Regions from separate parts of the Streptomyces sp. NPDC046197 genome, predicted to be linked through region 4. Evidence: riboswitches for the same ligand, from Rfam matches in the RefSeq annotation. Region 4 holds a riboswitch; each other region holds the start of a gene.

The links. Region 4 has a riboswitch for cyclic di-AMP ahead of AB0A61_RS07610 (C40 family peptidase). Riboswitches for the same ligand answer to the same signal wherever they lie in the genome.
Region 1: it holds a riboswitch for cyclic di-AMP, as region 4 does, so the genes downstream of both, AB0A61_RS18730 (NlpC/P60 family protein) here and AB0A61_RS07610 (C40 family peptidase) in region 4, are expected to answer to the same signal.
Region 2: it holds a riboswitch for cyclic di-AMP, as region 4 does, so the genes downstream of both, AB0A61_RS30395 (M23 family metallopeptidase) here and AB0A61_RS07610 (C40 family peptidase) in region 4, are expected to answer to the same signal.
Region 3: it holds a riboswitch for cyclic di-AMP, as region 4 does, so the genes downstream of both, AB0A61_RS23170 (M23 family metallopeptidase) here and AB0A61_RS07610 (C40 family peptidase) in region 4, are expected to answer to the same signal.

Annotation. Positions count from the first base shown of each region.
Region 1 covers NZ_JBEYZY010000012.1:76,439-83,789, forward strand. Annotated here, with positions in the region: gene AB0A61_RS18720 (carotenoid oxygenase family protein) at 1-1,069, opposite strand, end outside; gene AB0A61_RS18725 (AAA family ATPase) at 1,248-1,955, shown strand; gene AB0A61_RS18730 (NlpC/P60 family protein) at 2,114-3,574, opposite strand; cyclic di-AMP (ydaO/yuaA leader) riboswitch at 3,583-3,755, opposite strand; partial or broken gene AB0A61_RS18735 (pyridoxamine 5'-phosphate oxidase family protein) at 3,908-4,098, shown strand; gene AB0A61_RS18740 (phosphoketolase family protein) at 4,257-6,641, shown strand; gene AB0A61_RS18745 (pyridoxamine 5'-phosphate oxidase family protein) at 6,874-7,269, shown strand.
Region 2 covers NZ_JBEYZY010000027.1:76,702-84,052, reverse strand. Annotated here, with positions in the region: gene trmB (tRNA (guanosine(46)-N7)-methyltransferase TrmB) at 1-837, shown strand, start outside; gene AB0A61_RS30405 (PrsW family intramembrane metalloprotease) at 898-2,289, shown strand; gene AB0A61_RS30400 (aldo/keto reductase) at 2,383-3,327, opposite strand; gene AB0A61_RS30395 (M23 family metallopeptidase) at 3,458-4,489, opposite strand; cyclic di-AMP (ydaO/yuaA leader) riboswitch at 4,501-4,658, opposite strand; gene AB0A61_RS30390 (PP2C family protein-serine/threonine phosphatase) at 4,893-6,020, opposite strand; tRNA gene AB0A61_RS30385 (tRNA-Met) at 6,399-6,472, opposite strand; gene AB0A61_RS30380 (dihydrofolate reductase family protein) at 6,615-7,351, opposite strand, start outside.
Region 3 covers NZ_JBEYZY010000016.1:146,105-153,455, forward strand. Annotated here, with positions in the region: gene AB0A61_RS23155 (DNA topoisomerase IV subunit A) at 1-2,047, opposite strand, end outside; gene AB0A61_RS23160 (pitrilysin family protein) at 2,413-3,819, shown strand; gene AB0A61_RS23165 (pitrilysin family protein) at 3,816-5,204, shown strand; cyclic di-AMP (ydaO/yuaA leader) riboswitch at 5,480-5,640, shown strand; gene AB0A61_RS23170 (M23 family metallopeptidase) at 5,653-6,411, shown strand; gene AB0A61_RS23175 (GntR family transcriptional regulator) at 6,596-7,291, shown strand.
Region 4 covers NZ_JBEYZY010000004.1:114,358-121,708, forward strand. Annotated here, with positions in the region: gene AB0A61_RS07580 (adenosylmethionine--8-amino-7-oxononanoate transaminase) at 1-759, opposite strand, end outside; gene bioB (biotin synthase BioB) at 752-1,975, opposite strand; gene AB0A61_RS07590 (8-amino-7-oxononanoate synthase) at 2,123-3,250, shown strand; gene AB0A61_RS07595 (DUF397 domain-containing protein) at 3,321-3,545, opposite strand; gene AB0A61_RS07600 (helix-turn-helix transcriptional regulator) at 3,563-4,420, opposite strand; gene AB0A61_RS07605 (ATP-binding protein) at 4,635-5,093, shown strand; gene AB0A61_RS07610 (C40 family peptidase) at 5,238-5,711, opposite strand; cyclic di-AMP (ydaO/yuaA leader) riboswitch at 5,715-5,928, opposite strand; gene AB0A61_RS07615 (hypothetical protein) at 6,264-6,572, opposite strand; gene AB0A61_RS07620 (ATP-dependent Clp protease proteolytic subunit) at 6,580-7,215, opposite strand.

The DNA of each region.
Region 1 (7,351 bases), on a different contig from region 4:
GGTCGTCGATCCGCGGGAACTCGATGCCGGCGTCGTCCAGGGCGCTGCGGCGCATGCGCCCGGTGGCCGGATCGATCACGGCCCGCATCAGGCGGCTGCGGTTGCGCTCGCCCCCGGTGTCCCCGCCGAGCGACAGGCGGGACCACTCCACGTATTCGAGGACGACGGACCCGTCGCGATCGGTGTCGTGGGCGTTGACCGTGTGCCAGAGCCAGAAGGCCTCGTCCTCGGCCCACCGCACCGGTGAGCCGTCCCGCGGGATCAGGGCCACCCGCGTGCCGGCCTCCGGCCGCCAGTCGATCAGTGAACCGCCGCTGAGGGCCGCGGAGAGGTCGAAGAACACCGGCCCGAGCACCAGCACCACGTACCGGCCGGTGAGCGCCATGTCGTGGATCATCATCGGCTCGTCGACCCCGTCCACGGGGGTGGGACCCCGGGGCACGGTGCCGTCCGGTGCGATCAGGGACCAGGTCAGGTACGGCGGTTCGAGGGCGTAGCAGAACACCGCCATCTCCCCGGTGACGGGGTCGATCTTGGGGTGGGCGGTGATGCCCGCGGGCAGTGCGCCGCCGAAGGTCTCCTTGCCCACCGTCTCCAGTTCGGCGGTCACGCGGAACGGGCAGTCCGACTCGGCCAGCGCCATCAGCCGCCCGGCGTGCCGGATTACGTTGATGTCCGGCAGGTTCTTGAAGGTGTGGGCCAGCTCGGGGCCCACCTCGTCCGGCCCCGGCGTGATCATCGACGTGATGCCGCCCCACAGCGCCCGGCCCGCTTTCTCCTCCGCGAGGAGGGCGGGGGTGCGGACGAATCGGTTGCGGTAGCGGGCCGTTCCCTGCTCGAACCAGACGCGGTGCAGCATGCCGTCACCGTCGACCGGGAACAGGTACGAGCCGATCGGTGTGAACCGCGGATTGGGGCCGTTGCGCAGGTAGACCCCGTCCAGGTCGTCCGGAAGGCGCCCGTCGACCTCCAGGCGGACCTCGTCCACCTCCTCGGTCACCGGGGTGAACGGCCCCGACAGATGGGCCACCCGCAGGGGATCGAAGGACCGTGCGGCGGGAACGGTCATGGCTGCCTCCCAAAGGACACCATCCAGCCTCGCGGGCCCCTTTCCGGCCCGCAACGGGGTCGTCGGCCAGTTGCGGGGAGTCGTCGCAGGACTGGCGGCGTGCCGGAATGGGCCGCAAGAACGCGTAGCGCCGGTGACGGACGGGCGGGGCGGCGGCGCCCTGTGGAAGACTCGCCCTGTGATCATCGAACGTGCGTACGCCCACAGTGCCGACTTCGACGAGGAGGAGTGGCCGTGGTCCGTGCCCTGCGTCCGCACGCTTCTCGCGGACGGGCTGAAGTTCACGGCGCCGGTCACCTTTCTGGTCGGTGAGAACGGCTCGGGCAAGTCGACTCTGGTCGAAGCCCTGGCGGAGGGGTTCGGACTCGACTCCTGGGGCGGCTCGCACGACTGGCGTTACGCCAGTCACCGGCCCAAGTCGGAGCTCGGCGAACGGATCCGGTTCGATGCGGCGCCGCGTGGCCGCCGCATGGTGGGCAGCTGGTCGGCCCGCAAGGGGTTCTTCCTGCGGGCCGAGACGGCGTTGCACGCACTGGACCGGGAGCGGCTCGCGCCCCAGGTCGTCAGCCACGGCGAGGGCTTTCTGGCCGCGTTCCGCAGCAAGTTCCTGCACCCGGGGCTGTATGTGATGGACGAGCCGGAGGCCGCGCTGTCCTTCGCCTCCTGCCTCGAACTGCTCGGACACCTGGACCAGTTGGTGAAGAAGGGCGGCCAGGTCATCTGCGCCACCCACTCGCCCGTGCTGACCGCGCTGCCGGGCGCGGACATCGTCGAGGTGGGCGAACACGGCATGCGTCGGGTGACATGGCCCGAACTCGACCTCGTCGACCACTGGCGCCGCTATCTGGCCGACCCGCAGGCGTACCTGCGGCACATCCTCGACTGACTGCCTGGGTGCCAGGCTCCGATCCGAGGACCCCGCTCCCCGGCCCTCGTCCGGGCCCCGCTTTCCGGGCCTGCCCGAGCCCTGTCTCCCCGCGGGCCGGCCCCGCGGAGCGGCCCGCACCAGCGGGGCCCGCACGAGGGCCGGGTGGGGCGCAGCCGTCACGCGGGCCGTACGGCGCCCTGAATGGCCTGGGGGCCGGCGAAGAAGATCGACTCCTCACGTATGGACGCCCCCGGACTCGGGGCGTGGACCATCATGCCGTTGCCGGAATAGAGGCCGACGTGCCCCGCGTCACCGTAGAAGAAGATCAGGTCCCCGGCCCGCAGCTCGGCGAGGGAGATCGCGGTGCCCGAGGCGGACTGCTCGTACGCGGTGCGCGGGAGGGCGACGCCGGCCGTTCGCCAGGCGGCCTGGGTGAGGCTGGAGCAGTCGTAGGAGTCCGGTCCTGTGGCGCCCCACACGCACGGCCTGCCGATCTGCGCCCGCGCGAAGTCGAGCGCCTTCGCCGCCTTCCTCTCGTAGGCCGAGCCCATCGGTTCGCCGACGGGGACCGCCTCCGCGACGGGCGGGGCAGCCGGGGCGGCGAACGACGGTGTGGTGACGGCCTGTTCCGGGGCGGGGGCGATGTCGGCACCCAGGGCCGTGCCGCCCACGTCGACCGGCAGTGCCGGGACGAACTCCGCCGACTGCTGGAGCACTTGTTCCGGTCCCGGGTAAGGGCTCGGCCAGGACTCCTCGGAGGTGGGCCAGGGTGCGGTCGCCGGAGCGGCCGCAGCCGGGACGGGCGCCGCCTGGACGGGCGGCGCGCTGTGCTGGGCGGCGTGCCGGGCCAGCAACTCGCGTGCCTGGGCCACCTTCCGCTGGAGCCGCTCCTTGGAGGACCACCACGCCGGCTGCCGGGGCCGGGCGACCGTGGCCGGCAGGGCCCTGACGGTTTCCAGCTGCGTCTCCGGAGGGGTGGGCAGCGGCACCGACATGGTGCGGGCGGGCAGTTCCGCCGGTGCTCCGGCGGTCGTTTCCGCCGGAGTTGCGATGACGGTCGGTTCCATCGGGGTTACGGCGGGCAGTTCCGGCAGCGCGCGGGCGGGCAACTCCGCCACGGGACCGGCCGTGAGCGCGGCGCCGGGCCCCCCGGTGAGCTCCGGCCGGGCTCCGGTCGTCACCGCGGCATCGGGGCCGGCGGTCAGCTCCAGCAGTGCGGGGAGGTTCGCTTCCCGTCCGAGGCCGGCCGGACCGTCGATCGCGCCTCTTGCCGACGCCGCAGGACGGGAGTTGGCCGGTTTCGGCATGCGATCCGCGGGCAGGGCCGCCGGGACGCTGGGCCCGAACTGCGCGCGTGCCCCGTCGAACCACTGTTTGGCGATACTGTCCAGAAGCGGGTCGGCGTCCCGGGAAGCCCTGCCGGGCGAGGAGTTGGCGCGCGGGCGCCCCGCCCTGCTCATCGCCCGGGTCGCGTTGTAGTTCCCGGTGGAGGTCTCGGCCTGGTCGTAGAGGCTGCTGATTCGCTGCTGAACCTCAGCGCGGCTGGGTCCTCTGTCGTCCGCGGCGGTCGCAACGGCGGGGGTGCGGGTGCCGGGGAGGCTGGTGCCTCCCGGGCGCGAAGGTCGTTCCGGCGCCAAGGAAGACGTACTCCTTCCGTACACCGCCTACCGGGTTAGCTGTCGGGTTCGGGCGGACGGATCCGGAAGGTGTGCCCTACGACCGTTGCCCTGGTGGGCCGTTGGCCGATTCACCCCAATGTCGGTGGGTCCCCGGCTCCGGCTGCCCGTAGGGGCGCACCGGACTCGGCGGAGGTCGCACGATCCGGCGGGTTCGCCGGAGTCGATCGTGCGGCCTGGACGTCAACTTAGCGAACGTGTGTGCCTGGTGTGAAGATTGAAGCGCGAAATGTCCGATACGTATTCGTGACCTTCTTGTACCGGGCCCTTCACGAGGGCGATGTGCCTGCGTCTGCCGGCACGTGCGCGGGGTGGAGCGTCGTCGTCACCGGCCGGGCCGTGGTGGTGTCCCACCCGGGCGAGCACGAGCGGTCGGCGCGGGTCGGCCCGCCCCCTGGGTGCCGTCACCCGAAGAGGTCTTCGTGCGCATCCATCCGGAGCCGGCCACCGGGCGTGAGCTCGTCGGCGGGCGCACGCTGTACGGGTGGACCCGGTGCTGTGAGCCGCGGCCGCGCACGGGCGGCTCGGCCCGGGGGTGTGTCCCGAACGGCCCTGTCGGGTACCCGCCGGGGCGACGGAGGGTGGGTGTCGTGCACGGCACGCAACCCCAGCCGACCGCTGCACCGAACCGGAAGGATGCCCGATGTCCGTCGACACGCAGCAGGCGCCCACCGGACTCACGGACGAGGAACTCGCCACCCTGGACGCCCACTGGCGCGCCGCGAACTATCTCTCCGTGGGTCAGATCTATCTCATGGCCAACCCCCTGCTGACCGAACCGCTGCGCCCTGAGCACGTCAAACCGCGCCTGCTGGGCCACTGGGGCACATCACCCGGCCTGAACCTGGTCCACACCCACCTGAACCGTGTCGTCAAAGCCCGCGACCTGGACGCCCTGTGCGTCTGGGGCCCCGGGCACGGGGGGCCGGCCGTCCTGGCGAACTCCTGGCTGGAGGGGTCGTACACCGAGACCTACCCGGACATCACGCGGGACGCGGCCGGCATGGGCCGGCTCTTCAGGCAGTTCTCCTTTCCCGGCGGGGTGCCCAGCCACGTGGCTCCCGAGACCCCGGGTTCGATCCACGAGGGCGGCGAGCTCGGCTACTCGCTCTCGCACGCCTACGGCGCCGCCCTCGACAACCCGGACCTGCTCGTCGCCTGTGTGATCGGTGACGGCGAGGCGGAGACCGGCCCGCTCGCCGCCTCCTGGCACTCGAACAAGTTCCTCGACCCGGTCCACGACGGCGCGGTCCTGCCGATCCTGCACCTCAACGGCTACAAGATCGCCAACCCGACCGTGCCGGCCCGCCTGCCGGAGGCCGAACTCGACGACCTCCTGAGGGGTTACGGCCACGAGCCGATCCACGTCACGGGCGACGACCCGGCGGCCGTCCACCGCGCGATGGCGCACGCCATGGACACCGCACTGGACCGGATCGCCGCGTTCCAGCGCGCCGCGCGCGGGGGGAGCGGCGGCGACCGGCCCCGCTGGCCGGTGATCGTGCTGCGCACCCCGAAGGGCTGGACCGGGCCGGCCGAGGTCGACGGTCTGCCGGTGGAGGGCACCTGGCGCGCCCACCAGGTCCCGCTGGCCGCCGTCCGGGACAACCCGGAGCACCTGCGGCAGTTGGAACAGTGGATGCGCTCCTACCGGCCCGAGGAGCTGTTCGACGACAACGGCGCCCCGCGCCCCGCCGTACTGGCCTGCATCCCCCCGGGCGTGCGCCGACTGGGCGCCAACCCACACGCCAACGGCGGACTCCTGCTGCGCGAACTGCCCCTGCCGCCCCTGGAGCGCTACGCGGTGGACGTCGACAAGCCCGGCGCGACCCTGCACGAACCGACCCGCGTCCTCGGCGACATGCTCCAGGACGTCATGCGGGCCACCGCCGACCGCCGCGACTTCCGTCTCCTCGGCCCCGACGAGACCGCGTCCAACCGCCTCCAGGCCGTCTACGCGGTCAGCGGCAAGGCGTGGCAGGCGGGCACCCTCCCGGTGGACGAACACCTCGACCGGCACGGCCGGGTGATGGAGATCCTCTCCGAACACACCTGCCAGGGCTGGCTGGAGGGCTATCTCCTGACCGGCCGGCACGGGCTGTTCTCCTGCTACGAGGCCTTCGCCCACATCGTCGACTCGATGGTCAACCAGCACATCAAGTGGCTGCGCACCACCCGCCGCCTGCCCTGGCGTGCCCCCATCGCCTCGCTCAACTACCTGCTGACCTCGCACGTGTGGCGCCAGGACCACAACGGCTTCTCCCATCAGGACCCCGGCTTCGTCGACCACGTGATGAACAAGAGCCCGGAGGCGGTGCGGGTCTATCTACCGCCGGATGCGAACACCCTGCTGTCGGTGGCCGACCATGTGCTGCGCAGCCGCGACTACGTCAACGTGGTGGTCGCGGGCAAGCAGCCCTGCTTCGACTGGCTGTCGATGGAGGAGGCCAAGGTCCACTGCGCCCGCGGCGCGGGTATCTGGGGGTGGGCCGGTACCGAGGACGGCTCCCGCGAACCGGACGTGGTGCTGGCCTGCGCGGGCGACGTGCCGACCCAGGAGGTGCTGGCGGCAGCCCAGTTGCTGCGCCGGCACCTGCCCGAGCTCGCCGTGCGGGTGGTGAACGTCGTCGACATCGCACGTCTCATGCCGAGCGAGGAACACCCGCACGGCATGAGCGACTTCGAGTACGACGGGCTGTTCACCACGGACAAGCCGGTGATCTTCGCCTACCACGGCTACCCGTGGCTGATCCACCGCCTGGCCTACCGGCGCACCGGACACAAGAACCTGCACGTGCGCGGCTACAAGGAGATCGGCACCACGACCACGCCGTTCGACATGGTGGTCCGCAACGACCTGGACCGCTACCGCCTGGTCATGGACGTCGTCGACCGCGTCCCGGGCCTGTCCGTGCGGGCCGCGGCCGTGCGTCAGCGCATGGAGGACGCCCGGCAGCGCCACCACGACTGGATCCGGGAGCACGGCACCGACCTGCCCGAGGTCGCCGACTGGGTCTGGGACGGCTGACTCCCGGGGCACGACGGAGCTCGGGACGTGGTGCCATTAGGGCCGTCCGGCCCTGTGCCGGGGGCGTACGGCCTCGGGACCGGCCCGGGGAACCGAGAGACGATCGTTTCGGAAGAGCACGCGACGCGCGGTCGGCCGTACCCCTTTCCGGCACGGACCGTCCGCCGCACACCGGGCAGACGGACCGGGTGTGCCGGAAGAGAGGACGGCCGACGTGGGAACCGGCACCCGCATGATCGAGCTGGGCCGCGAAGAGGCGCTGAAGCTGCTGGCGAGCGTGCCCCTGGGCCGGGTCGGCTTCACGCAGCAGGCCCTGCCGGCGATCCGGCCCGTCAACCATCTCGTGCTCGACGGCGCCGTCGTGCTCCGCACCCACACGGGTTCCGCCCTGCTCACCCGCTCCCGGAGCTCGGAGGTGGTGGCGTACGAGGCCGACGAGATCGACCCGGACACGCACACCGGATGGAGCGTCGTGGTGACCGGCGTCGCCACCGCGGTGACCGACCCCGAGGACCTGGCGCGCTGCCGGGCGCTGCTGGTCCCCTGGGTCGACGCCGAGATGGCGCACGTGGTGCGGATCGTGCCGGAGCTGGTCACCGGCTACCGCCTGGAGGCGGCGCCGGTCTGACCGGCCGCCCGGCGGCCCGGACCGGTCCGGCACCCCGGACGGGATCGTCCGGGACGTGGTCGGTGTGCCCGCGCGGAAACTG
Region 2 (7,351 bases), on a different contig from region 4:
CCCCGCCACGCCCCCGGTGTGTCCGTCCGGCACACCCGGAGCAAGGGCGAGCCGCGCTTTCCCGACGGGCCCAGGGCCGATCCGGCCGGGTCGCACTTCGAACGGCGGATCCGCAGCTTCCAGCCGCGACGGAGCCGGGTGACGGCGGGGCAGGCGGACGCGTTGCAGCGGCTGTGGTCCCAGTGGGGACTGGACATCGACGGACAGCGGGTGATCGACCTCGCCGAGCTGTTCGGCAACCCGAACCCCGTCGTGCTGGAGATCGGGTTCGGCATGGGCGAGGCCACCGCGCTGATGGCGGCCGCGGACCCGGGCACCAACATCCTCGCCGTCGACGTGCACACCCCGGGCCAGGGCAATCTGCTGGGCCTCGCCGACCGCAACGGGCTCGGCAACATCCGGGTCGGCAACGGCGACGCCATCATCCTGCTGCGCGAGATGCTCCGCCCCGACGCCCTGGACGGGCTGCGCGTCTACTTCCCCGACCCCTGGCCCAAGAAGCGGCACCACAAGCGGCGGCTGATCCAGCCGGAGTTCCTGACGCTGGCCGCATCCCGGCTCCGGCCCGGGGCGGTCGTGCACTGCGCGACCGACTGGGAGCCGTACGCCGAACAGATGCTCGACGTACTGACGGCGCACCCGGACTTCGAGAACACGCAGCCCGACGGCGGGTTCGCGCCCCGGCCCGACTTCCGGCCGCTGACCCGTTTCGAGGGCCAGGGACTGGAGAAGGGTCATGTGGTGAACGATCTGCTCTTCCGCCGCGTACAGCACGAAGACCAGCACCAGGAGCGACCGTCGGACCAGCCCCCCACCGAGCGCCCCGACAGCAACTGACGCGCCCCGTCGCCCGAGGCCCCGTCGCGGGCGGCGCCCTCCCTCGTTAGGGTCAATGCCGTGGCCACCCCTCCCCCGTACCCGACCCACCCCAGCGGACCTGCCGGCGGCCGGCCGCGGCACGCGCACTGGTGGCAGCGCAGATGGGTCCGTTACGGCGCGCTGAGCACCCTGCTCGCGCTCTCCGGGCTGGTCATCCTGGCCATCGTCCGCGAACAGACCGGCACCGAGGGCTTCCTGGTGGGGCTGGGACTGGCCGTCCTGCCCGTACCGCTGCTCATAGCCGCCTTCCGGTGGCTGGACCGGGTCGAGCCCGGCCCCTGGCGGAACATGCTGTTCGCCTTCGCCTGGGGCGCCTGCGCGGCGGCGCTGATAGCGATCGTCGCCAACAGCTTCGCGACGAAATGGATAGCGACGGCCACCGCCGACCCCTCCAGTGCCGACACCCTCGGCGCGACGGTGATAGCCCCGATCGTGGAGGAGTCCGCGAAGGCCGCCGCCGTTTTACTGATCTTCCTCTTCCGCAGGCGTGACTTCACCGGCATCGTCGACGGTGTCGTCATAGCCGGCGTGACCGCCACCGGCTTCGCGTTCACCGAGAACATCCTCTACCTGGGCACCGCCTTCGGCACCGACCAGCTCAACGGTGACGGGGGCATCGCCTCCGTCACCGCGGCCACCTTCTTCGTGCGCATCGTCATGTCGCCGTTCGCGCACCCGCTGTTCACCGTCCTCACCGGCATCGGCTTCGGCATCGCCGCGCTCTCCGGCGACCGCCAGCACCTGCGCCGCGTGCTGCTGCCGCCGTCCGGCCTGCTGCTCGCGATGGGCATGCACGCGACCTGGAACGGCTCGTCCTCGTTCGGCGAGTACGGCTTCTTCGCCGTCTACGCGGCCTTCATGCTCCCCGCGTTCGGGCTGCTCACCTGGCTGGTCATCTGGACCCGGCAGCGGGAGCTGCGGACCGTCCGCGAGGAGCTGCCCGCCTACGCCGCCGCCGGGTGGCTGGCGCCGTCCGAGCCGTTCGCCCTCGGTTCCATGCGGGCCCGCCGGCTCGCCCGGGACCACGCCCGCCACCACGCCGGGAAGGCGGCGGCACGGGCGGTCGCCCAGTACGAGGCGTACGCGACCTCCCTGGCCTTCCTGCGGCACCGGGGGCGCCGGGGACGGGCCGGCGCCGACTTCGTCGTACGGGAACAGGAGCTGCTGCACGAACTGTGGCGGCGACGGGAGGTGGCGCGGCCCGCGCTGGACCACGCGGCGCGGATGACGGCCCGGCCCGTGCCGGTGGCCGCGCCGCCGTGGCCGGTGTACGGGGCGTACGGCGCGTACGGGCAGCCGCCGGGCTCCGGCCACGGGGTGTACGGGGCGCAGGGGCAGGCCCCGGGCCAGGCGCCGTACGGGGCGGCGGTGCCGTATCCCGCGTACAACCCCTACCGGACCCAGCCATAGGGGTTCCGCACCGGGGAAAGAGCTGAAGCAGCCGAAGCAGCCGAGAACAGCTGAACACGGCTGAACACGGCTGAAACTGCTGCCAGGAGACGACTACGCCGACGCCTCCGTCAGCTTCCGGAGCTCCTCGTCCGTCAGGCGCAGGTCCGCCACCGCCACCAGCGCCGGGAGCTGTTCCACCGTGCGGGCCGAGGCGATCGGGGCCACCACCGTCGGCTGCGCGGCGAGCCAGGCCAGGGCCACCGTGGCGACCTCGGCGTCATGAGCCCGGGCGACCTCGTCGAGGGCCGCGAGGACCTTCTGGCCCCGCTCGGTCCGCAGGTGCTTGGCGGCGCCCCCGGCCCGCGCGCTGTCCACCGTCGCACCCGGCCGGTACTTGCCGGTCAGGAAGCCGGAGGCCAGGGCGAAGTACGGCACGGCGGCCAGGCCCGCGCGCTCGGCGAGGTGCTGCAGCTCGCCCTCGTAGGTGTCCCGCGAGACCAGGTTGTAGTGCGGCTCGAGCGCCACGTACCGGGCGAGACCCTCGCGCTCGGAGAAGTCCAGGGATGCCCGCAGCCGCTCGGCGGAGATGTTGGAGGCGGCGATGTGCCGGACCTTGCCGGCCCTCACCAGCTCGTCCAGCGCGCCGATGATCTCCTCCACCGGCACTTCGGGCTTGTCGAAGTGGGTGTAGTAGAGGTCGATGTAGTCGGTGTCCAGGCGCCTGAGGGAGGCGTCGGCCGCGGCCTTGATGTTGGCGGCGCTCAGGCCCGGGTACGCCGGGTGCTGGCTGACCTTGGTCGCGACGACGACGTCGGAGCGGTTCCCGCGCGCCTTGAGCCATTTGCCGATGAGCGTCTCGGACTCGCCGCCCTCGTTCCCCTCGATCCAGGCCGAGTAGGAGTCCGCGGTGTCGACGAAGTTGCCGCCGGCGGCCGCGTACGCGTCCAGGACGGCGAAGGACTGCGCCTCGTCCGCGGTCCAGCCGAAGACGTTGCCGCCGAGCGCGAGCGGGAAGACTTCGAGGTCGGACGAGCCCAGCTTGCGTGGAGAAGTCATGTCCAGCATCAACCCGCTGAACGGAGTGACTCATTCCACACCGGCCGCAAAGGATGCGCAAACACCTGACCGGCAGCCCTGACGTCGGGGGGACGCCGCCAGAACCGCCGGGGAACAGGGGAGGTGGATGTCAGGGATTGAGGCCCTTGCCGCGCAGCCACGTCATCGGGTCGATCGCGGTGGCCTGACCGCCGGGGTGGACCTCCAGGTGCACGTGCGGCCCGGTGACGTTGCCGGTGGCGCCGACCCGGCCGATGACCTCGCCGGTGCTCACCTTCTGGCCGACCGTGACGTTGATCGACGACTGGTGGCAGAACCACAGCTCGGTGCCGTCGTCGAGGGTGAGCACCGTGCGGTAGCCGTAGGCGCCGGCCCAGCCGGCCTGGGTGACGGTGCCGCTGTGGATCGCCTTGATCAGGGTGCCCGTGGGCGCGGCGAAGTCGAGGCCGGTGTGGTAGCCGGAGGACCACATGGAACCGGGCTGCCCGAAGGTCCCGGTGATGGTGTACGAGGAGGTCGGCAGCACGTACTGCTTGGCCAGTTCGGCCAGGCGCGCGGCCTCGGCCTTCTGCTTGGCCTCCTCCTCCGCCTTCTGCTTGGCGGCCGCGGCCTTCGCCCCGGCCTCCTTCTTCGCCTGGGCGGCGGCCTCTTCGGCCTGCTTGGCGGCGGCGGTCTCCGCGGCTGCCTCGGCCTTGCTCTCGACCTGGGTCTGCTGCTGGTCGACCTGCGCCATGATGCGGTTGCGCAGCGCCTCGCCCGCGCCGACGGCGCCCTCGGCGCTGCCGGTGGAGGTCACGCCGGCGGTGCTGAGCGCGGTCGCGGAACCCTTGGGAGCGTGGGGGGAGTCGTCGAACAGGGAGCCCACGGAGGGCAGGTCGGGCAGGGAGATGGACACCGGCGGTTTGCCGGTGTTGGCGCTGGCCATGCCGCCCGCGCCGACGGCGGCTATGACGCCGACGCCGAGGACGGTGGAACTGCGGGCGAGCCCGCCGCCGCGCTGCTTGGTGACGCGGTGCCGACCGCGTACGGGACGGATGGACTCCGCGGTGGGGTTCCACTCCTCCCACGGGCCCTCGTCGGTGTGGGAGGTGCCGTAACCGAGGGTCTCGGTGCGCCGGGTCGGCACGAACGGAGCTGGAGAGGCAGACCGGTTGGACGCCACGCGGGCGTACTCCTTTCCTTCCGTCTCGCCTACCGGGTTAGCTGACGGGTTCGGAGCAGGAAGGTCTCCTACGCGCGTAAACCAGCCGTGCCGCCACGGCGGTTGACGCTCGACTCACCCCACGGTGGTGGTTCCCCGGTTCCCTGACGGGATTCGGCGCGTGCGCACGGAGCCGCCTCTTGTGACGGCTGGGACGACCGCGCTGCGTTATCGAACGTTAATAGACCCGGACCCCTGATTCCAAGCCGTTCGTCTTGATCGTTAAACCTTCTCGCCCCGGACGTTCGGGCCAGGGGTGACGAAAGCCGGGCGAGTTGACCCGACCTCAGCGGTTCCACCGTTTCTGACGGTACGTCAGTTTTTATGCGGAACGGGACCGGTCGCTCACCTCGCGTGACAATGGTCAAGGCCGCCGGACGGCGAGCAGCGCCATGTCGTCCGTCATCCCGCCCCCGGAATGCCGGCGCACCTCCGACGCGAGGGTGGTGAGCAGGGTGTCCGGGTCGCGGAAGGTCCGGCCCGCGAGCTGCCGTTCGGGGTCGTAGAACCGGCCGTGTCCGTCACGTGCCTCGGACAGGCCGTCGGTGTGGAAGAGGAGCGTGGCTCCGGCGGGGAAGTCGGTCTCCTCGGCGCGGTCGGGCCAGACGCCCAGATCGCCCATGCCGAGCGGCAGCGCCGGGTCGGCGGCCAGCAGCGTGCGCAGGGTGCCGTCCGCGTACAGCAGCAGCGGCGGCGGATGGCCGCGGTTGACGATCCGCACCACCTTGGCGTCGTGCGGGATCTCGGCGAGCACGGCGGTGGTGAACCCCTCGATGGCGTCGATCCCGTTTCCGCGGGTGCCTTCACGGGCCAGCGCCCGCTCCAGCCGCTGCGCCACCGCCTCCAGCGTCGCCTCCTGCTCGGCGGACTCGCGGAAGGCACCGATGACGACGGCCACGGCCGCCACCGCCCCCATGCCCTTGCCGCGCACGTCGCCCACGACGAGCCGCACGCCGTAGGGGCTGTCCTGCACCGCGTACAGGTCGCCGCCGATGAACGCGTCCGCCTGCGCCGCCTCGTAGCGGGCCGCGATCTCCAGGCCCCCGATCCGGTCAGCGGGTTCGGGCAGCACGGCGTACTGGGCCGCCTCGGCGATCTCGCGGGCGGAGGCCAGCCGCTCCTGGCTGCGGCGGACGAGGATGTTGACGATCACGGCGAGGACCGCGACCGTCGCCACGGTGACCAGCTCGGTGACCGACTCGGCACGGAGGACGGCGCCCCGCCCGAGGCGCAGCCCGAGCACGACCGCGACGGCCGCGACACCCGTGAGCAGGGTGACCCGCCGGGACAGCAGCGGGGCGGCGACCAGGGGCGCGGCCGTGAAGAGCGGGGCCGCGGTGAAGGTCGACGGGGTCAGGCAGTCGTGGCAGGTGCCGGCGACGAGCAGCAGCAGCGGAAGCACCCGGACGAACGCGCGCGCGCCCGAGATGCGCCGCCGCTCGCCGCCCTCGCCCGGCGGGAGAGAGGCGGGACCGGGCCCCGGCACGGGCAGGGGCGCGGAATCGCCGGGCGGCCGACCGCCGCCCCGGCCGGGGGAGCCGAGGCGGTCACCGCGGCCTGGACGCCCCTGCCGATCGAGGTCGTCGTCCAGGGACTTGAGGTCGTACGGCCCCTCGTCCTCCACCTCACCAGGCCGCACCACTCGTCTCCCGCCACGCATGTCCATGTCGATCTCGTCCGCCCGTCCAGGTTTCCCGGACCGGGTGCGGCGGGCGAGCCGGTGTGGGCCGACCGGAGGACACGGTGTGATGAGGAACACGTGGCAAGCCGCGGGCGGACGCCGTGGAGCGCTGGGACTGCACTCGGGGAAACACCCGGGGAAAGACTCAGGGCCGGAATCCGTTGATTGGATTCCGGCCCTGAGTTTCAGTAGCGGGGACAGGATTTGAACCTGCGACCTCTGGGTTATGAGCCCAGCGAGCTACCGAGCTGCTCCACCCCGCGTCGGTGAAACCAGTGTACGCCATCCGCCGGACAGGATGCGCACGCATTTACGTCCACCTCGCTTCATCAGCGGTTTTCAGTCGGCGGGCGGTCGGCGGGCGGTCCCCGTGCGGTCTGCTCTCGCTCGGCGGGGCGGATCCGCTCAGCCGAGCAGATGGCGGTTCGGCGCCTTGGCCTGCTCCTCGAACTCCGGGAGCACGACGACCTCCGCGCCTGCGGCCTGAAGTACGCCGGTCCCGTCGGCGCCCTCGACGAACGTGTCCGGTTCCCGCCAGGCCGTCACCACCCGGCGCACCCCCGCGTCGAGGATCAACCGGGCGCAGGGGCGGGGCCGGGAGGCCCGCCGCGCGCACGGCTCCAGGCTGCTGTACACCGTGGCACCGGCCAGCCGCGGATCCGCCGGGTCCACCTTCGCGAGCGCCGCCTCCTCCGCGTGCACGACCTGGTCCCCGGCCTCCCGCGAGTACCCCCGCGCGAGCTCCGTCCCGTCGGCGGCCACCACCACCGCCCCCACGCTGAACGCGGTGCCCGAGGGCGGGCACTGCGCCGCCAGCTCGCACGCCAGCCGCAGCCAGTGCCGGTCCGCCGGCCGGGCGAGGTGTCCGGTCCCGGGGGCCGTCGGTTCGTAGCGCATGAGGACGACGTCGCCGATGGCCCGGGTCTCCACCAGCCGCAGCCGCGCGCCCTGGTAGGCGCCCGGCCCGAACAGCCGCGGCGCCTTCGGGTCCCCCACGAACAGCGGGGCGAGAACCAGGTGCAGTTCGTCCGCGAGCTCCTGCTGGAGCAGTTGGGTGTGGATGGTGCCGCCGCCCTCGACCATGAGCCGGTGCACCCCCCGCTCGTCGTGCAGGTGTTCCAGCAGCAGCCGCCAGTCGACCT
Region 3 (7,351 bases), on a different contig from region 4:
AGCGCAGGAGTTGGGCGTCGTCCGTGATGAAGACCAGGTCTTCCTCACCGGTGCGCAGTTCGGCGGCGCCGACGATCCGGTCGCCCTCCTTGAGGGAGATCACCTCCAACTCGTCCTTGTTCGCGGGATAGTCGGGCACCACGCGCTTGACGACCCCCTGCTCCGTGCCCAGCGCCAGGCCCGGCGAGGACTCGTCCAGAGTGGTCAGGCAGACCACCGTCTCGTCGTCCTGCAGGGAGACGAACTCCGCCAGCGGCGCGCCGCCCGAGAGGTTCGGCGCCGAGGTCGTCTCCGGCAGCTGGGGCAGGTCGATGACGTTCAGCCGCAGCAGGCGGCCGGCGGAGGTCACCGCGCCCACCTCGCCGCGGGCGGTGGCCGGGACCGCCGAGACGATCACGTCGTGCTTCTGCCGCTTGCCGTCCGCGGCCTGAGGGAACGGGTCGCCGTTCGCCGTGCGGGCCAGCAGGCCGGTCGAGGACATCAGGACACGGCACGGATCGTCCGCCACCTGCAGCGGCACGGCGGCGGCCGGGGTGTCGGTGGCCTCCAGCAGCAGCGTGCGCCGCGGGGTCGCGAACTGCTTGGCGACCGCGGCCAGTTCGCCGGAGACCAGCTTGCGCAGCTCCGCGTCCGACTCCAGGATCCGGGTCAGCTCCTCGATCTCCGCGGTGAGCTTCTCCTTCTCCGCCTCCAGTTCGATCCGGTCGTACTTGGTGAGGCGGCGAAGCGGCGTGTCGAGGATGTACTGGGTCTGGACGTCACTCAGCGAGAACCGCCGCATCAGGCGCTCCTTGGCCTGGGCGGAGTTCTCGCTGGCGCGGATCAGCCGGATCACCTCGTCGATGTCCAGCAGCGCCGTGAGCAGGCCCTCGACCAGGTGCAGCCGGTCCCGCTTCTTGCCGCGGCGGAACTCGCTGCGGCGCCGGACGACGTCGAAGCGGTGGTCGAGGTAGACCTCCAGGAGCTCCTTCAGGCCCAGCGTCAGGGGCTGGCCGTCCACCAGGGCGACGTTGTTGATGCCGAAGGACTCCTCCATCGGCGTCAGCTTGTACAGCTGCTCCAGGACGGCCTCCGGCACGAAGCCGTTCTTGATCTCGATGACCAGGCGCAGGCCGTGTGCGCGGTCGGTGAGGTCCTTGACGTCGGCGATGCCCTGGATCTTCTTCGCGCCGACCAGGTCCTTGATCTTGGCGATCACCTTCTCCGGGCCGACGGTGAAGGGCAGCTCGGTGACGACCAGGCCCGAGCGGCGCGCGGTGACCGTCTCCACGGACACCGTGGCGCGGATCTTGAAGGTGCCGCGGCCCGTCTCGTAGGCGTCCCGGATCCCGGGCAGGCCCACGATCCGCCCGCCGGTCGGCAGATCGGGGCCGGGGACGTGCTTCATCAGGGCTTCCAGGTCCGCGTTCGGGTAGCGGATCAGGTGGCGGGCGGCCGCGATGACCTCGCCGAGGTTGTGCGGCGGCATGTTCGTGGCCATGCCGACGGCGATGCCCGACGAGCCGTTCACCAGCAGGTTCGGGAAGGCGGCCGGCAGGGCCACCGGCTCCTGCTCCTGGCCGTCGTAGTTGGGCGCGAAGTCGACCGTGTCCTCGTCGATGGACTCCGTCATCAGCCCGGTGGCCTCGGCCATCCGGCACTCGGTGTACCGCATGGCGGCGGGCGGGTCGTCGTTGCCCAGCGAGCCGAAGTTTCCGTGGCCGTCCACCAGGGGCACGCGCATCGAGAAGGGCTGCGCCAGGCGCACCAGGGCGTCGTAGATCGACGCGTCGCCGTGCGGGTGGAGCTTGCCCATGACCTCGCCGACGACGCGGGCACACTTCACATAGCCGCGGTCGGGGCGCAGGCCCATCTCGTTCATCTGGTAGACGATGCGGCGGTGCACCGGCTTGAGGCCGTCGCGGGCGTCCGGGAGGGCGCGGGAGTAGATGACCGAGTACGCGTATTCGAGGAAGGAGCCCTGCATCTCGTCGACGACGTCGATGTCGAGGATCTTCTCCTCGTACGGGTCGTCGGGCGGCGGGGTCTTCGTGCTGCGGCGGGCCATCGCTGCCGGCTCCTTGCTGAGGCGTGAACGATCTGACGCGGACCATTGTGGACCGCGGGACCGACAGCGCGGGAACAGGACCCGGTCATGACCGCCCGCCCCGGCGCTCCCCGGGTGCCGTCCGGCCCGGGGCCCCGGGCCGAAACCCGCCTTGTCGCTCCCGGGGAACCGCCCTGCCGCTCCCGGGCAGCCGGCCCGCCCCGGCGCTTCCGCGCGGCCTCACCGCGCTTGCTCCGGGTGACGGCGTTCTCGCTCTCGGCGTACGGCCTCACGGAACTTCGCCAGGCGTCCGCGCGCTTGCATACAGTGGCAGGACGGCAGGAAGACGGCGGTTCCACGACCGCCACCGCGATCGAAGGGACGACATGCCCATGGGTCACACGGCCACAGCCGAGGCAGGCTCCGGCGGCCTGACAGCGACCGAGCACCGCCTGGCCAACGGCCTGCGCGTGGTGCTCTCCGAGGACCACCTGACCCCGGTCGCGGCGGTGTGCCTCTGGTACGACGTCGGCTCCCGCCACGAGGTCAAGGGACGTACCGGCCTGGCTCACCTTTTCGAGCACTTGATGTTCCAGGGCTCCGCCCAGGTCAAGGGCAACGGTCACTTCGAGCTGGTGCAGGGCGCGGGCGGTTCGCTGAACGGCACGACCAGCTTCGAGCGCACGAACTACTTCGAGACCATGCCCGCCCATCAGCTGGAGCTCGCCCTCTGGCTGGAGGCGGACCGCATGGGTTCCCTGCTGGCGGCCCTGGACGACGAGTCCATGGAGAACCAGCGGGACGTCGTCAAGAACGAGCGCCGCCAGCGCTACGACAACGTGCCGTACGGCACGGCGTTCGAGAAGCTGACCGCCCTCGCCTACCCGGAGGGGCATCCGTACCACCACACGCCCATCGGGTCCATGGCCGACCTGGACGCGGCCACCCTGGAGGACGCCCGGCAGTTCTTCCGCACGTACTACGCGCCGAACAACGCCGTGCTCTCCGTCGTCGGCGACATCGATCCCGGGCAGACCCTCGCCTGGATCGAGAAGTACTTCGGCTCGATCCGGTCCCACGACGGCAAGCCCGCGCCCCGCGACGGCTCGCTGCCCGACATCATCGGCGAGCAGCTGCGTGAGGTCGTCGAGGAGGAGGTTCCGGCCCGCGCCCTGATGGCCGCCTACCGGCTCCCGCAGGACGGCACGCGCGCGTGCGACGCGGCCGACCTGGCGCTGACCATTCTGGGCGGCGGCGAGTCCTCCCGCCTGTACAACCGGCTCGTCCGGCGCGACCGTACGGCCGTCGCCGCCGGCTTCGGCCTGCTGCGGCTGGCCGGGGCGCCCTCACTGGGCTGGCTGGACGTGAAGACCTCCGGCGACATCGAGGTCCCGGTCATCGAGGAGGCCATCGACGAGGAGCTCGGCCGGTTCGCCGAGCAGGGCCCGACGGCCGAGGAGATGGAGCGTGCCCAGGCCCAGTTGGAGCGCGAGTGGCTGGACCGGCTCGGTACGGTCGCGGGCCGCGCCGACGAACTGTGCCGCTACGCCGTCCTGTTCGGCGATCCGCAGCTCGCGCTGACCGCCGTGCACCGCGTTCTGGAGGTGACGCCCGAGGAGGTCCAGGAGGTCGCCAAGGCCCGCCTGCGCCCCGACAACCGCGCGGTGCTCGTCTACGAGCCGACCGCCTCCGGCGCACAGGACGGCGCACAGGACGGCACACAGGACGACGCCCGGGACGACGCCAAGAACGCGGACGCCACGGCCACCGACGACACCGAGGAGGCGAAGTGACCGAGCTCGCCACGATGGAGTTCCACCCCCAGCCCAAGGCCGGCGAGGCCAAGCCGTGGGCGTTCCCGGCGCCCGAGCGCGGGACGCTGGACAACGGCCTGACGGTGCTGCGCTGCCATCGCCCCGGCCAGCAGGTCGTCGCCGTCGAGGTGCTGCTGGACGCGCCCCTGGACGCCGAGCCGCAGGGCCTGGACGGCGTCGCCACGATCATGGCGCGGGCCTTCTCCGAGGGCACCGACAAGCACTCGGCGGAGGAGTATGCCGCCGAGCTGGAGCGGGCGGGCGCCACGCTTGACGCGCACGCCGACCACCCGGGCGTCCGGCTGAGCCTGGAGGTTCCGGCCTCGCGCCTGGCCAAGGGGCTCGGCCTGCTCGCCGACGCCCTCAGGGCGCCCGCGTTCGCCGACAGCGAGGTGGAGCGACTGGTGCGCAACCGCCTCGACGAGATCCCGCACGAGCTGGCCAACCCCTCCCGCCGTGCCGCCAAGGAGCTGTCCAAGGAACTCTTCCCGGCCGCCACGCGCATGTCGCGCCCGCGCCAGGGCACCGAGGAGACGGTCCGGAGCATCGACGCGGCGGCCGTCCGCGCCTTCTACGACCGGCACGTGCGGCCGGCCACGTCCACCGTCGTGGTGGTCGGCGACCTCACCGGCATCGACCTCGACGAGCTGCTCGGCGAGACCCTGGGCGCCTGGACCGGCTCGCCGGCCAAGCCGCACCCGGTGCCACCGGTGACCGCCGACGACACCGGCCGCGTGGTGATCGTGGACCGTCCCGGCGCCGTCCAGACACAGCTGCTCATCGGCCGTGTCGGTGCCGACCGGCACGACCGCGTGTGGTCCGCACAGGTGCTCGGCACCTATTGCCTCGGCGGCACCCTCACCTCCCGCCTGGACCGTGTCCTGCGCGAGGAGAAGGGCTACACCTACGGCGTGCGGGCGTTCGGCCAGGTACTGCGCTCCGCCCCCGACGGCTCGGGCGCGGCGATGCTCGCGATCAGCGGCTCGGTCGACACCCCCAACACCGGCCCGGCCCTGGCGGACCTGTTCACGGTGCTGCGCAGGCTCGCCGCCGAGGGGCTCACCGACGCCGAGCGGGACGTCGCCGTGCAGAACCTCGTCGGCGTCGCCCCGCTGAAGTACGAGACGGCGGCGGCCGTGGCCGGCACGCTGGCCGACCAGGTCGAGCAGTACCTGCCGGACGACTACCAGGCCACGCTGTACCGGCAGCTCGCCTCCACCGGCACGGTCGAGGCCACCGCGGCGGTCGTCAACGCCTTCCCGGTGGACCGCCTGGTGACGGTCCTCGTCGGCGACGCGGCGCAGATCAAGGAGCCCGTCGAGGCCCTCGGCATCGGCCAAGTCACCGTCGTACCGGCCGAGTAGAGGCACATCGCGCGGCGGTCCGGCCGGCCGTCGTGCGCGTACGGCCGGACCTGCCGGCGAGCGGCACACGCGCGTGGGGCCCTGGTGAGCGAAGCGCCACCAGGGCCCCACGATGTGTCCGAAGGATGTCCGAACGATGTCCGAATTGAGGGAGAGGCTGCCTGTCTGCCCTGTGGCATGCGCTACAAAACTCCTGATCCGTTTGGGAATTGGAAGACGCCCCCTTTAGCGTCAACCCGGCTGTCCGTCAGGCAGTGCGTCGCAGCCGCGACACCGGACAGCCATCGCCGAATCCCCGTACGGCGCGAGCCAGGGGAGCCGGGGACCCACCGTCCCTGGGGTGAATCGGACGCCCGCGCACGAGCGAGGGGGTCCGTAGGAGACCTTCCTGCTCCGAACCCGTCAGCTAACCCGGTAGGCGAGAGGGAAGGAAAGGACCAGCGTCTACATGGCGTTCACCCGCGCCTCGGGGAAGCATCGTCGTCCCAGCCGGATGCACCGCACCACTGCCCGCGCGGCGGGCGTCGCGGCCCTCACCACCACCGGCGTCATCGGCACCCTCGCCGCCGTTCCGGCGCTCGCCGCCGAGACCCCGGCCCCGGAGGACACCGGCCTCACCCCGGTCATCACGATCGGTGACTCGGTCGCCGCGAAGATCGACGCCCAGGCCGCCGCCCAGAAGCAGGCGGCCGAGCAGAAGCTGGCCCAGGAGGCCGCCCGCAAGGAGGCCGCCGAGCAGGCGAAGAAGGAGCGGGAGGCCAAGGCGCGCGCCGCCCGTGAGGCCGAGCGGAGGCGCCTCAACGCCTTCGTCGCGCCGATCTTCGACTCGTACGTCTCCACCGGCTACAAGACCGGCGGCTCGCTGTGGTCCTCCGGCGCCCACACCGGCATCGACTTCCACGCCGCTAGCGGCACCACCGTCCACGCGGTGGGCATGGGCACCGTCGTCCAGGCCGGTTGGGGCGGGGCGTACGGCAACCAGATCGTGATCAGGATGGCCGACGGCATGTACACCCAGTACGGCCATCTGTCGTCCATCGGTGTCTCGGTGGGCCAGACCGTCGTGCCCGGCCAGCAGATCGGCCTGTCCGGCGCGACCGGCAACGCCACCGGACCGCACCTGCACTTCGAGGCCCGTACGGGTCCCGACTACGGCTCCGACGTCGACCCCGTGGCCTATCTCCGCAAGCACGGTGTGAACGCCTGACGCCACAGCAGACGTCCCGAAGCCCCGGCCGCTCGTGCCGGGGCTTTGGCGTTTCGGACGCCCCGCTGTCCAAAAAAACTCCATGGATTCCGGCCCGCCATCGGAAATTCCCGCGCGCTGCAATAGAGTCACGGAACAGGCGTCCATCGTCGACGTTTCACGGGGATTAAGGCGGAGGTCGGGCATGCGTATTCCGGCGCACTCGGTGTGCACGGCGATCCGGGACGACATCGTCGCGGGTGTCTACGAGCGCGGCGGCCGGCTCACCGAGGAAGTCCTCGCCCGTCGCTACGGCGTCTCACGCGTCCCCGTGCGTGAGGCCCTGCGCACCCTGGAGGCCGAGGGCTTCGTGGTGACCCGGCGGCACGCGGGCGCGTGCGTCGCGGAGCCGACCGAGCAGGATGCCGCCGACCTGCTCGAGATGCGCCTGCTGCTGGAGCCGCTCGGCGCCTCGCGCGCCGCCCAGCGTCGCACGGACGCCCATCTGAAGGTGCTGCGCGGCCTGGTCCGGCTGGGCCAGGAACGGGCCAGGCGGGGCAGCAGCGAGGACCTGCGCTCCCTGGGGGGCTGGTTCCACGAGACGCTCGCCCAGGCCTCCGGCAGTCCCGCGCTGACGTCGATGCTGACCCAGCTGCGGCACAAGATCGCGTGGATGTACACGGTGGAGGCGCCCGCCAGCCCCGTGGAGTCCTGGGCCGAGCACGGGGCGATCGTGGACGCCGTCGCACGCGGCGACAGCGAGCGCGCGCGGGCCGTCACCGCCCTGCACACCGAGCGCGCGACGGTGGTCCACCGGCTGCGGTTTCCGGGCGGCGCGACGCGGGCCGACCGTGTGAGGACTTCGCAACATCCCGTAAACATGTCGGGCCTACGGCATTAACACCCGCGCCGTATACAAAGAAGGCGTATTCGGTGGGGGTGGATTTCCGCTGCCCTTTTT
Region 4 (7,351 bases):
GTCGAACACCAGCAGCACGTCGTGGGCGTCGCACGCCTCGCGCAGGACCCGCAGATACCCGGGGGAGTGGAACCGCATCCCGCCCGCGCCCTGCACCACCGGCTCGACGATCACCGCGGCCAGTTCGTCGGCGTGCCGTCCGATCAGCTCGCGCAGCCGGTCGGCGTACGACTCCTCGTAGGCGGTCGGCGGCGCGTCCGCGAACAGCTGGCGGGGCAGCACACCGGTCCACAGCTCGTGCATCCCGCCCGCGGGGTCGCACACCGACATCGGCTGCCAGGTGTCACCGTGGTAGCCGCCCCGCCAGGTCAGCAGCCGCTGCTTGCCCGGACGGCCGAGCGAGCGCCAGTACTGCAGGCACATCTTGACGGCGACCTCGACCGACACCGAGCCGGAGTCGGCGAGGAACACATGCTCCAGCCCCTCGGGCGACATGTCGACAAGGAGCTTGGCGAGGCGTACGGCCGGCTCGTGGGTGAGGCCGCCGAACATCACGTGACTCATTCGCGCCAGTTGCTCGTGGGCCGCCTCGTTGAGCACCGGGTGGTTGTAACCGTGGATGGCCGACCACCAGGACGACATGCCGTCCACGACTTCGTCCTCGGTTCCGTCCGGGAGCCTCAGCCGCAGCCGGACCCCGCTCGCCGACTCCACGACGAGCGGTTCCTGCCGGCCCGGCATCGGACCGTACGGGTGCCACACGTGCCGCCGGTCGAGCTCCAGCAGCTCGGGCACGCTCGGGCCGGGCCGGTCAGGCATTGGGCGCGAGGTCCGTACCGGCGCCCCTGCGGCGTACGGCGACCAGGTCGGTACGCGGCTCGTTGCCGGACGGGGCCGAGGCCGGTGCGGAACCGCAGATGCCGCCACCGTCGTGCGAGCCGCAACCGCCACCCTCGTGGGATCCGCACCCGCCATCCCCGTGGGATCCGCAGCCCGCGACCGCGGGCGTGCTGCAGCCGCCGCCGTCCAGGGCCCGGTGCTCCGGCAGGGTGACCTGATCGGTGCCCTCCACCTCGAACCCGGCGTCCGCGATCATCTCCAGGTCGGCCTTGCCGGCCTGGCCCTCGCTGGTGAGGTAGTCGCCCAGGAAGATGGAGTTGGCCAGGTGCAGGGCGAGCGGCTGCAGGGTGCGCAGGTGGACCTCGCGGCCGCCGGCGATGCGGACCTCGACGTCGGGGCAGACGAACCGCACCATGGCGAGGATGCGCAGACAGCGCTGCGGGGTGAGGTTCCACTCCTTGGCGAGCGGGGTGCCCTCGAACGGGATCAGGAAGTTCACCGGAACGGAGTCCGGGTCCAGCGCGCGCAGCGAGAAGACCACGTCGACCAGGTCCTCGTCGCTCTCGCCCATGCCGGCGATCAGACCGGAGCAGGCGGACAGCCCGGCCGCGTGGGCCTTGTGCACCGTGTCCACCCGGTCGGCGTAGGTGTGAGTGGTAGTGATGTCGCCGTACGTCGACTCGGAGGTGTTGAGGTTGTGGTTGTAGGCGTCGGCGCCGGCCTCCCGCAGCCGCTCGGCCTGGCCGTCGGAGAGCAGACCGAGACAGGCGCACACCTCGACGCCCTCGTTCTGGTCCTTGATCGTCTTGATGGTCTCCGAGACCCGGTCCACGTCACGGTCCGTCGGACCGCGCCCGCTGGCCACCAGGCAGACCCGCTTGGCGCCGCCGGCCAGCCCGGCCGCCGCGGCCCTGGAGGCGTCGTCGGGCTTGAGCCAGGTGTACTTCAGGATCTCGGCCTTGGAGCCCAGCCGCTGGGAGCAGTAGGAGCAGTCCTCGGGGCACAAGCCGGACTTGAGGTTGACGAGGTAGTTCAGTTTCACCCGCCGACCGAACCAGTGCCGGCGCACCTTTCCGGCCGCGGCCACCACATCGAGCAGGTCGTCGTCGGAGGTGGCCAGCACGGCCAGAGCTTCCTCGCGGGTCGGCAGCTCGCGCCGAAGCCCCTTGTCCACCAGCGTGTTCAGCAGGTCCATGAGGTCCGATCCTGTCCTAAGGTGCCGCCTCGGGCCAAGGAGAGTTTGCACAACAGAGACGGTTCGACGTGTGGGTATTGCCACATCCTGGGCCGTCGGCCGTCCCGCTAGTGTCTGTGCACTGCCTACAAATGCCCCGGAGGAGCCATGGCGTTCGGCTGGATCGACGAGCAGGGGGAACTGCGCCGCCGCGCCGGACTCGTAAGGGCGCTTCGTCCGCGTCCGGCCCATTCACCGCTCCTCGACCTGGCGAGCAACGACTACCTCGGGCTGGCCCGCCACCCCGAGGTCACGGAAGGGGCCGCGGCCGCGGCCCGCACCTGGGGCGGTGGCGCCACCGGCTCCCGCCTGGTCACCGGCAGCACCGAGCTGCACCGCGAACTGGAAGACGAACTGGCCGACTTCTGCGGCTTCGAGGCGGCACTGGTCTTCTCCTCCGGATACGCGGCCAATCTCGCCGCCGTCACCGCGCTCGCCCCGCACGGCTCCCTCATCGTCTCGGACGCGGGCAACCACGCCTCGCTGATCGACGGCTGCCGGCTGGCCCGCGGCACCACGCAGGTCGTCGCCCACGCCGATCCCGAGGCCGTGCGCAAGGCCCTGGACACCCACGACGGACCGGCCGTCGTGGTGTCCGACACGGTCTTCTCGGTCGACGGCGACGCCGCCCCGCTGGCCGCGTTCGCGGCGGCCTGCCGGGACCACGGCGCGGGGCTGGTCGTGGACGACGCCCATGGTCTGGGTGTCCTCGGTGACGGCGGCTGCGGCGCGCCGCAGGCGGCGGGGCTGGCGGGGGCCGGCGACGTCGTGGTGACGGCCACGCTGTCGAAGTCGCTCGGCAGCCAGGGCGGCGCCGTGCTCGGGCCGGCACCGGTGATCGACCACCTGGTCAACGCGGCCCGGACCTTCATCTTCGACACGGGTCTCGCTCCCGCCGCGGCCGGCGCGGCCCTGGCGGCACTGCGGCTGCTGCGCCGTGAGCCGGAGCGGGCGGCCCGGGCGCGCGCGGTGGCGGCCGAGCTGCACGCACGCCTGACCGCCCTGGGGCTGGAGGCGGTACGTCCGGACGCCGCGGTGGTCTCCGTGCGCGCGCCGTCCCCCGATGGGGCCGTGCGCTGGGCGGCCGAATGCCGTGCGGCGGGCCTGGCCGTGGGCTGCTTCCGTCCTCCTTCCGTGCCCGACGGCATCTCACGGCTCAGGCTGACCGCTCGCGCGGACCTCTCCGGGGAGCAGATCGAACGCGCTGTACGTGTGATCGGCGAAACGCGACCATGAGTCGGCGTGACACGGCCGTGCCTCGCGCGATGCGTGTGTGATCAGTCGGGTCGGGGCGCCCGCGGGTGCGTCACCGGAGCGTGGTGAGGAATCCCGCCCAGCTCTCGGGGGAGAAGAGCAGCGCGGGGCCGGCCGGATCCTTGGAGTCGCGCACGGCGAGCAGCCCGGCCCGGGGACCGGAGCACGGCGAGGCCGTCTCGACGCAGTTGTTCGCTCCGGTGCTGTAGCTGCTGCGCAGCCAGCGCACACCGTGCAGATCGGTACTGGAAGGTACGTTCCGAGGCAGAGCAGACATGGTGCCTCCTTACGCGGTTACCCGTCGTCACCTATCCCGGCGATGAAATCCAACGAGTCCTCGGGTGAAAGGGCGTGGATCTGGAGGGTGTTGAAGGCCTCGGTGTAGGCCTCCAGGTCTTCTTTCCGTTCGAGGTAGAGGCTACTCGTCAACTGGTCGAGAACAACCACATCCAGATCAGAAGTGCTCGGAAATGACAAGATAACGAAAGGGCCGGTGAGTCCGATGTGCGCCCCCGCGGCGAACGGCAGGACCTGCAGCCGAACTTGGGGCAGGCGCGCCGCCTCCGTCAGCCGCGCCAGCTGCCGGTTCATGACCCCAGGGCCGCCGACCTCCCGGCGCAGCACCGCCTCGTCCAGGACCGCGCTCAGCTCCAGCGGGCGATCCGCCCGCAGCACGTCCTGGCGGGCCAGCCGCACCTCCACCAGCGCGTCCAGCCGGTCGTGGTCGAGCCCGTCCACGGCGGCCCGGGTCACCGCACGGGCGTACTCGGGTGTCTGCAGAAGTCCGGGCACGACCGAGGTCTCCAGCGTGCGCATCCCGCTCGCCTGGGACTCCAGACTGATGAAATCCCGGTAGGTGGGCGGCAGTACGCCGCGGTAGGCGTGCCACCAGTGGTGACGGCCGCCGTCGTCGGAGCCCGCCAGCACGGTGAGCAGGTCGCGCAGATGGGAGTCCTCGACCGCGTAGGCGTCCAGGAGTAAGCGCACATCGGCTGGTTTCACGCCGCTGGCGCCGGTCTCGATCCGGCTGACTTTCGACTGGTGCCAACCCACGAGCCGGGCCGCCTCACCACTGGTGAGACCCGCACCGGTGCGCAGCGCGCGCAGTTCGGAGCCGAGTTTCCGGCGGCGCACCGAGGTTCCGTGCTGCATGGGCTTACTCCCTACTCCTTCCGGGCCGCCCAAATACGCTCTGCCGTCGCAGAGTTCACCGCTTCGAGCGACAGATATATGCACATCTTGGTGGATCGCCACCCGTGACAGACGCGGTAATGGCAGTCTGACGACGAAGCACCAGTCCGGGACCGTACTCGAACCATCCGCTCCGTGTCGGACTGCGGTCCCGTGGGAAAGGGACGACGTCGCCATGGCAGACCATCTGGAAGCATCCGTCACTCTGCCGAGCGATCCGGCCTCGGTCGCCGCGGCCCGCGGCTACGTGGTGGGCACCCTGGCGGAGTGGGGCCTGTCGTCGGACACGGACGCCGCCGACACCATCCGGCTCATCGTCTCCGAACTCGCCACCAACGCCGTGCAGCACACCTTCGGGCAGTCACCCACCTTCACGGTGGATCTCGTGCTCGACCGTGACGAACAGCTGCACATCGGGGTCACGGACAGCCATCCGCGGTTCCCGAAACGACTGCCGGCCGCCGTCCAGCAGGACAACGGCCGGGGCATGGTGATCATCCGGTGGCTCACCGCCGAGTGCGGCGGCAGGATGACGGTGCGCCCCACCCGCGAGGGCGGCAAGACCGTCTGCATCGAACTTCCGTGGACGGTGCCGGCCCGGCCGGTCACGGCCGCGGGCCAGCAGGAACCGTAGGGCGCACGTCAGCCCGGAGCCGGGCCGCCCGGCCGCCCACGCATGCGCCGGCGGCGCGGTGGGCGCGTGGGCCGCCGCACGGCGCAGTACGGCAACCCGAGGGCGGTGGCGGCGCGTCAGGACGCCACCACCACCCCCAGGTGGTCAGCTGACCCGGCCGTACCAGACGCTCCTGGTCCAGATCTTCTGCAGCTTCACCACGTCCCCGGTCTTCGGAGCGTGCCAGATCCTGCCGCCACCCGCGTAGATGCCGACGTGGTAGACGTACGAGCCGGAGTGGAAGAACACCAGGTCCCCGGCCTGACGGCTGCTCGCCGAGATGTGACGGGTCTTGTTGTACTGACCGGCCGCCGTACGGGGCAGGGTCTTGCCCGCCTTCTTGAACGAGTACAGCGTGAGCCCGGAGCAGTCGAAACGCCGCGGGCCCGCCGCCCCCCACTGGTAGGGGGAACCCTTCTTGGACGCCGCGATCTGGAGCGCCCTCGTCGCCAGCGTGGCGGCCGAGGCGTCGGACGCGGCGCCCGGGACCACGATCGAGCCACCCACGGCGGCGATGGTCAGGGCCGAGGCCGTACCGGCCCGGGCCATCAGCGACGGGACACGATTGAGCGCAGTCATGCGCAACCCTTCGTCAGCCGCCTGTGAAGGATGACCTGTCGGATTCGGGCTGGCGAAGTTGCCCGGCCGCGTTGCCGCGGCTTCACCCCAAGGGCTGCTCGGCCCGGTCATGGCGTGACCGTTCCGGCGACCCGTCGTGCTTGGGTCCTCCACTCCTGCCGATCCACTCCTGTCGACCGGTCATCCGGGCGGCGGCAGGACTCGGCGTCCGCCCGGACCGCCCCGCCGCTGTGGCGGGGGCTTGTCGTCAGACACGGATCTTCACCTACGCATGTCCGAAAAACCCAACGGAACCGGGGGTTTGTGTTGTTACTCACCACTCACCCGTTCGGGTGGACACCCGCGCCCTCGAACGGCCGTCGCGTCTCCCGACGAGCCCCGGACCAGCGCCGGAACAGCTCATTCCGCCATTTGGCCACGCGCGTTGCGCAACTGGAGCACCCCCGAAAAAGGGTCTGCGTCTACGCCGAAAGGCCGTACGTCATTTGGTCCGTTTCGACGCCGCAGCGGACGCCCTGTCAGCGCCGGGGACGGGGACGCCCGGACGATGCGTCAACTGCCGCCGTCGGGGGGCAATGTGACGCGGCGCGTGCGCCGCTCGCCGTCGAGCACGCGCAGCGCGCGCGCCAGCGTCGCGGCGTGCAGTTCGTTCTCTCCGCGCTGGTGCATCAGCGCGAGCGCCGCGCGCAGCTCGGCCGCCTTGCCGACGAGTGCCTGAGCGGCCCTCAGGCCCCGGTAGGTGTCCTCGTGCCGGGCCGGGTTGATGCGTCCCAGCAGGTCCACCACCTCCAGGTAACGGTCGATCAAGTCGGCCTCGGCGCGGGTCAGCGCCGGCAGCGGCGGCAGTTCCGGAGGCAGCATCGGCGCCTCACCTCGGGTCCGAAGTGGTGCCGGGCGTCCTGCGGCTGGAGACGATCCGGTCCACCAGCCCGTACTCCAGAGCGCCCCGCGCGTCCAGGATGGTCTCCCGCTCCAGGTCGGCCCGCACCTGGTCCCGGGGCCGGCCGGTGTGCCGTACGAGCATCTCCTCCAGGCGGGCCCGCACGCGCACCAGCTCCTCCGCCCTGATGACGAGGTCGGACGCCCGTCCCTCCACGGTCTCGGACAGCGCGGGCTGGTCGAGCAGCACGCGGGCGCCCGGCAGCGCGAACCGCTTGCCCGGCGTACCCGCGGCGAGCAGCACCGCCGCGGAGGCGGCCGCCTGCCCCAGGCAGACCGTCTCCACGTCGCAGCCGACGAACCGCATCGTGTCGTAGATCGCCGCCGTCGCGCTGAAGGAGCCGCCCGGGGAGTTGATGTACAGCGAGATGGTGCGGTCGGGGTCCCGGTGCTCCAGGTGCAGGAACTGCGCCATCACATCGTTCGCCGAGGTGTCGTCGATCCGGGTGCCGAGAAGGACGATCCGCTCCTCCAGCAGCTTCGCGTACGGATCCAGCGTCCGGAAACCGGCGCTCGTGCGCTCGGTGAACTCGGGCAGGACATGGCGGGCGGACGGTCGGGTCATGGCACACCCCTCTGTGCGGCAGGGCCGTCTCCGGCGGACTGACCTTCTGTAAAAAATGTACAGGATGTACGCACCGCTCGGGATGTCGGACCGGCGGCTGTCGGAAATGTCCGGGTCGTGCGCGGCGCACTCCTGG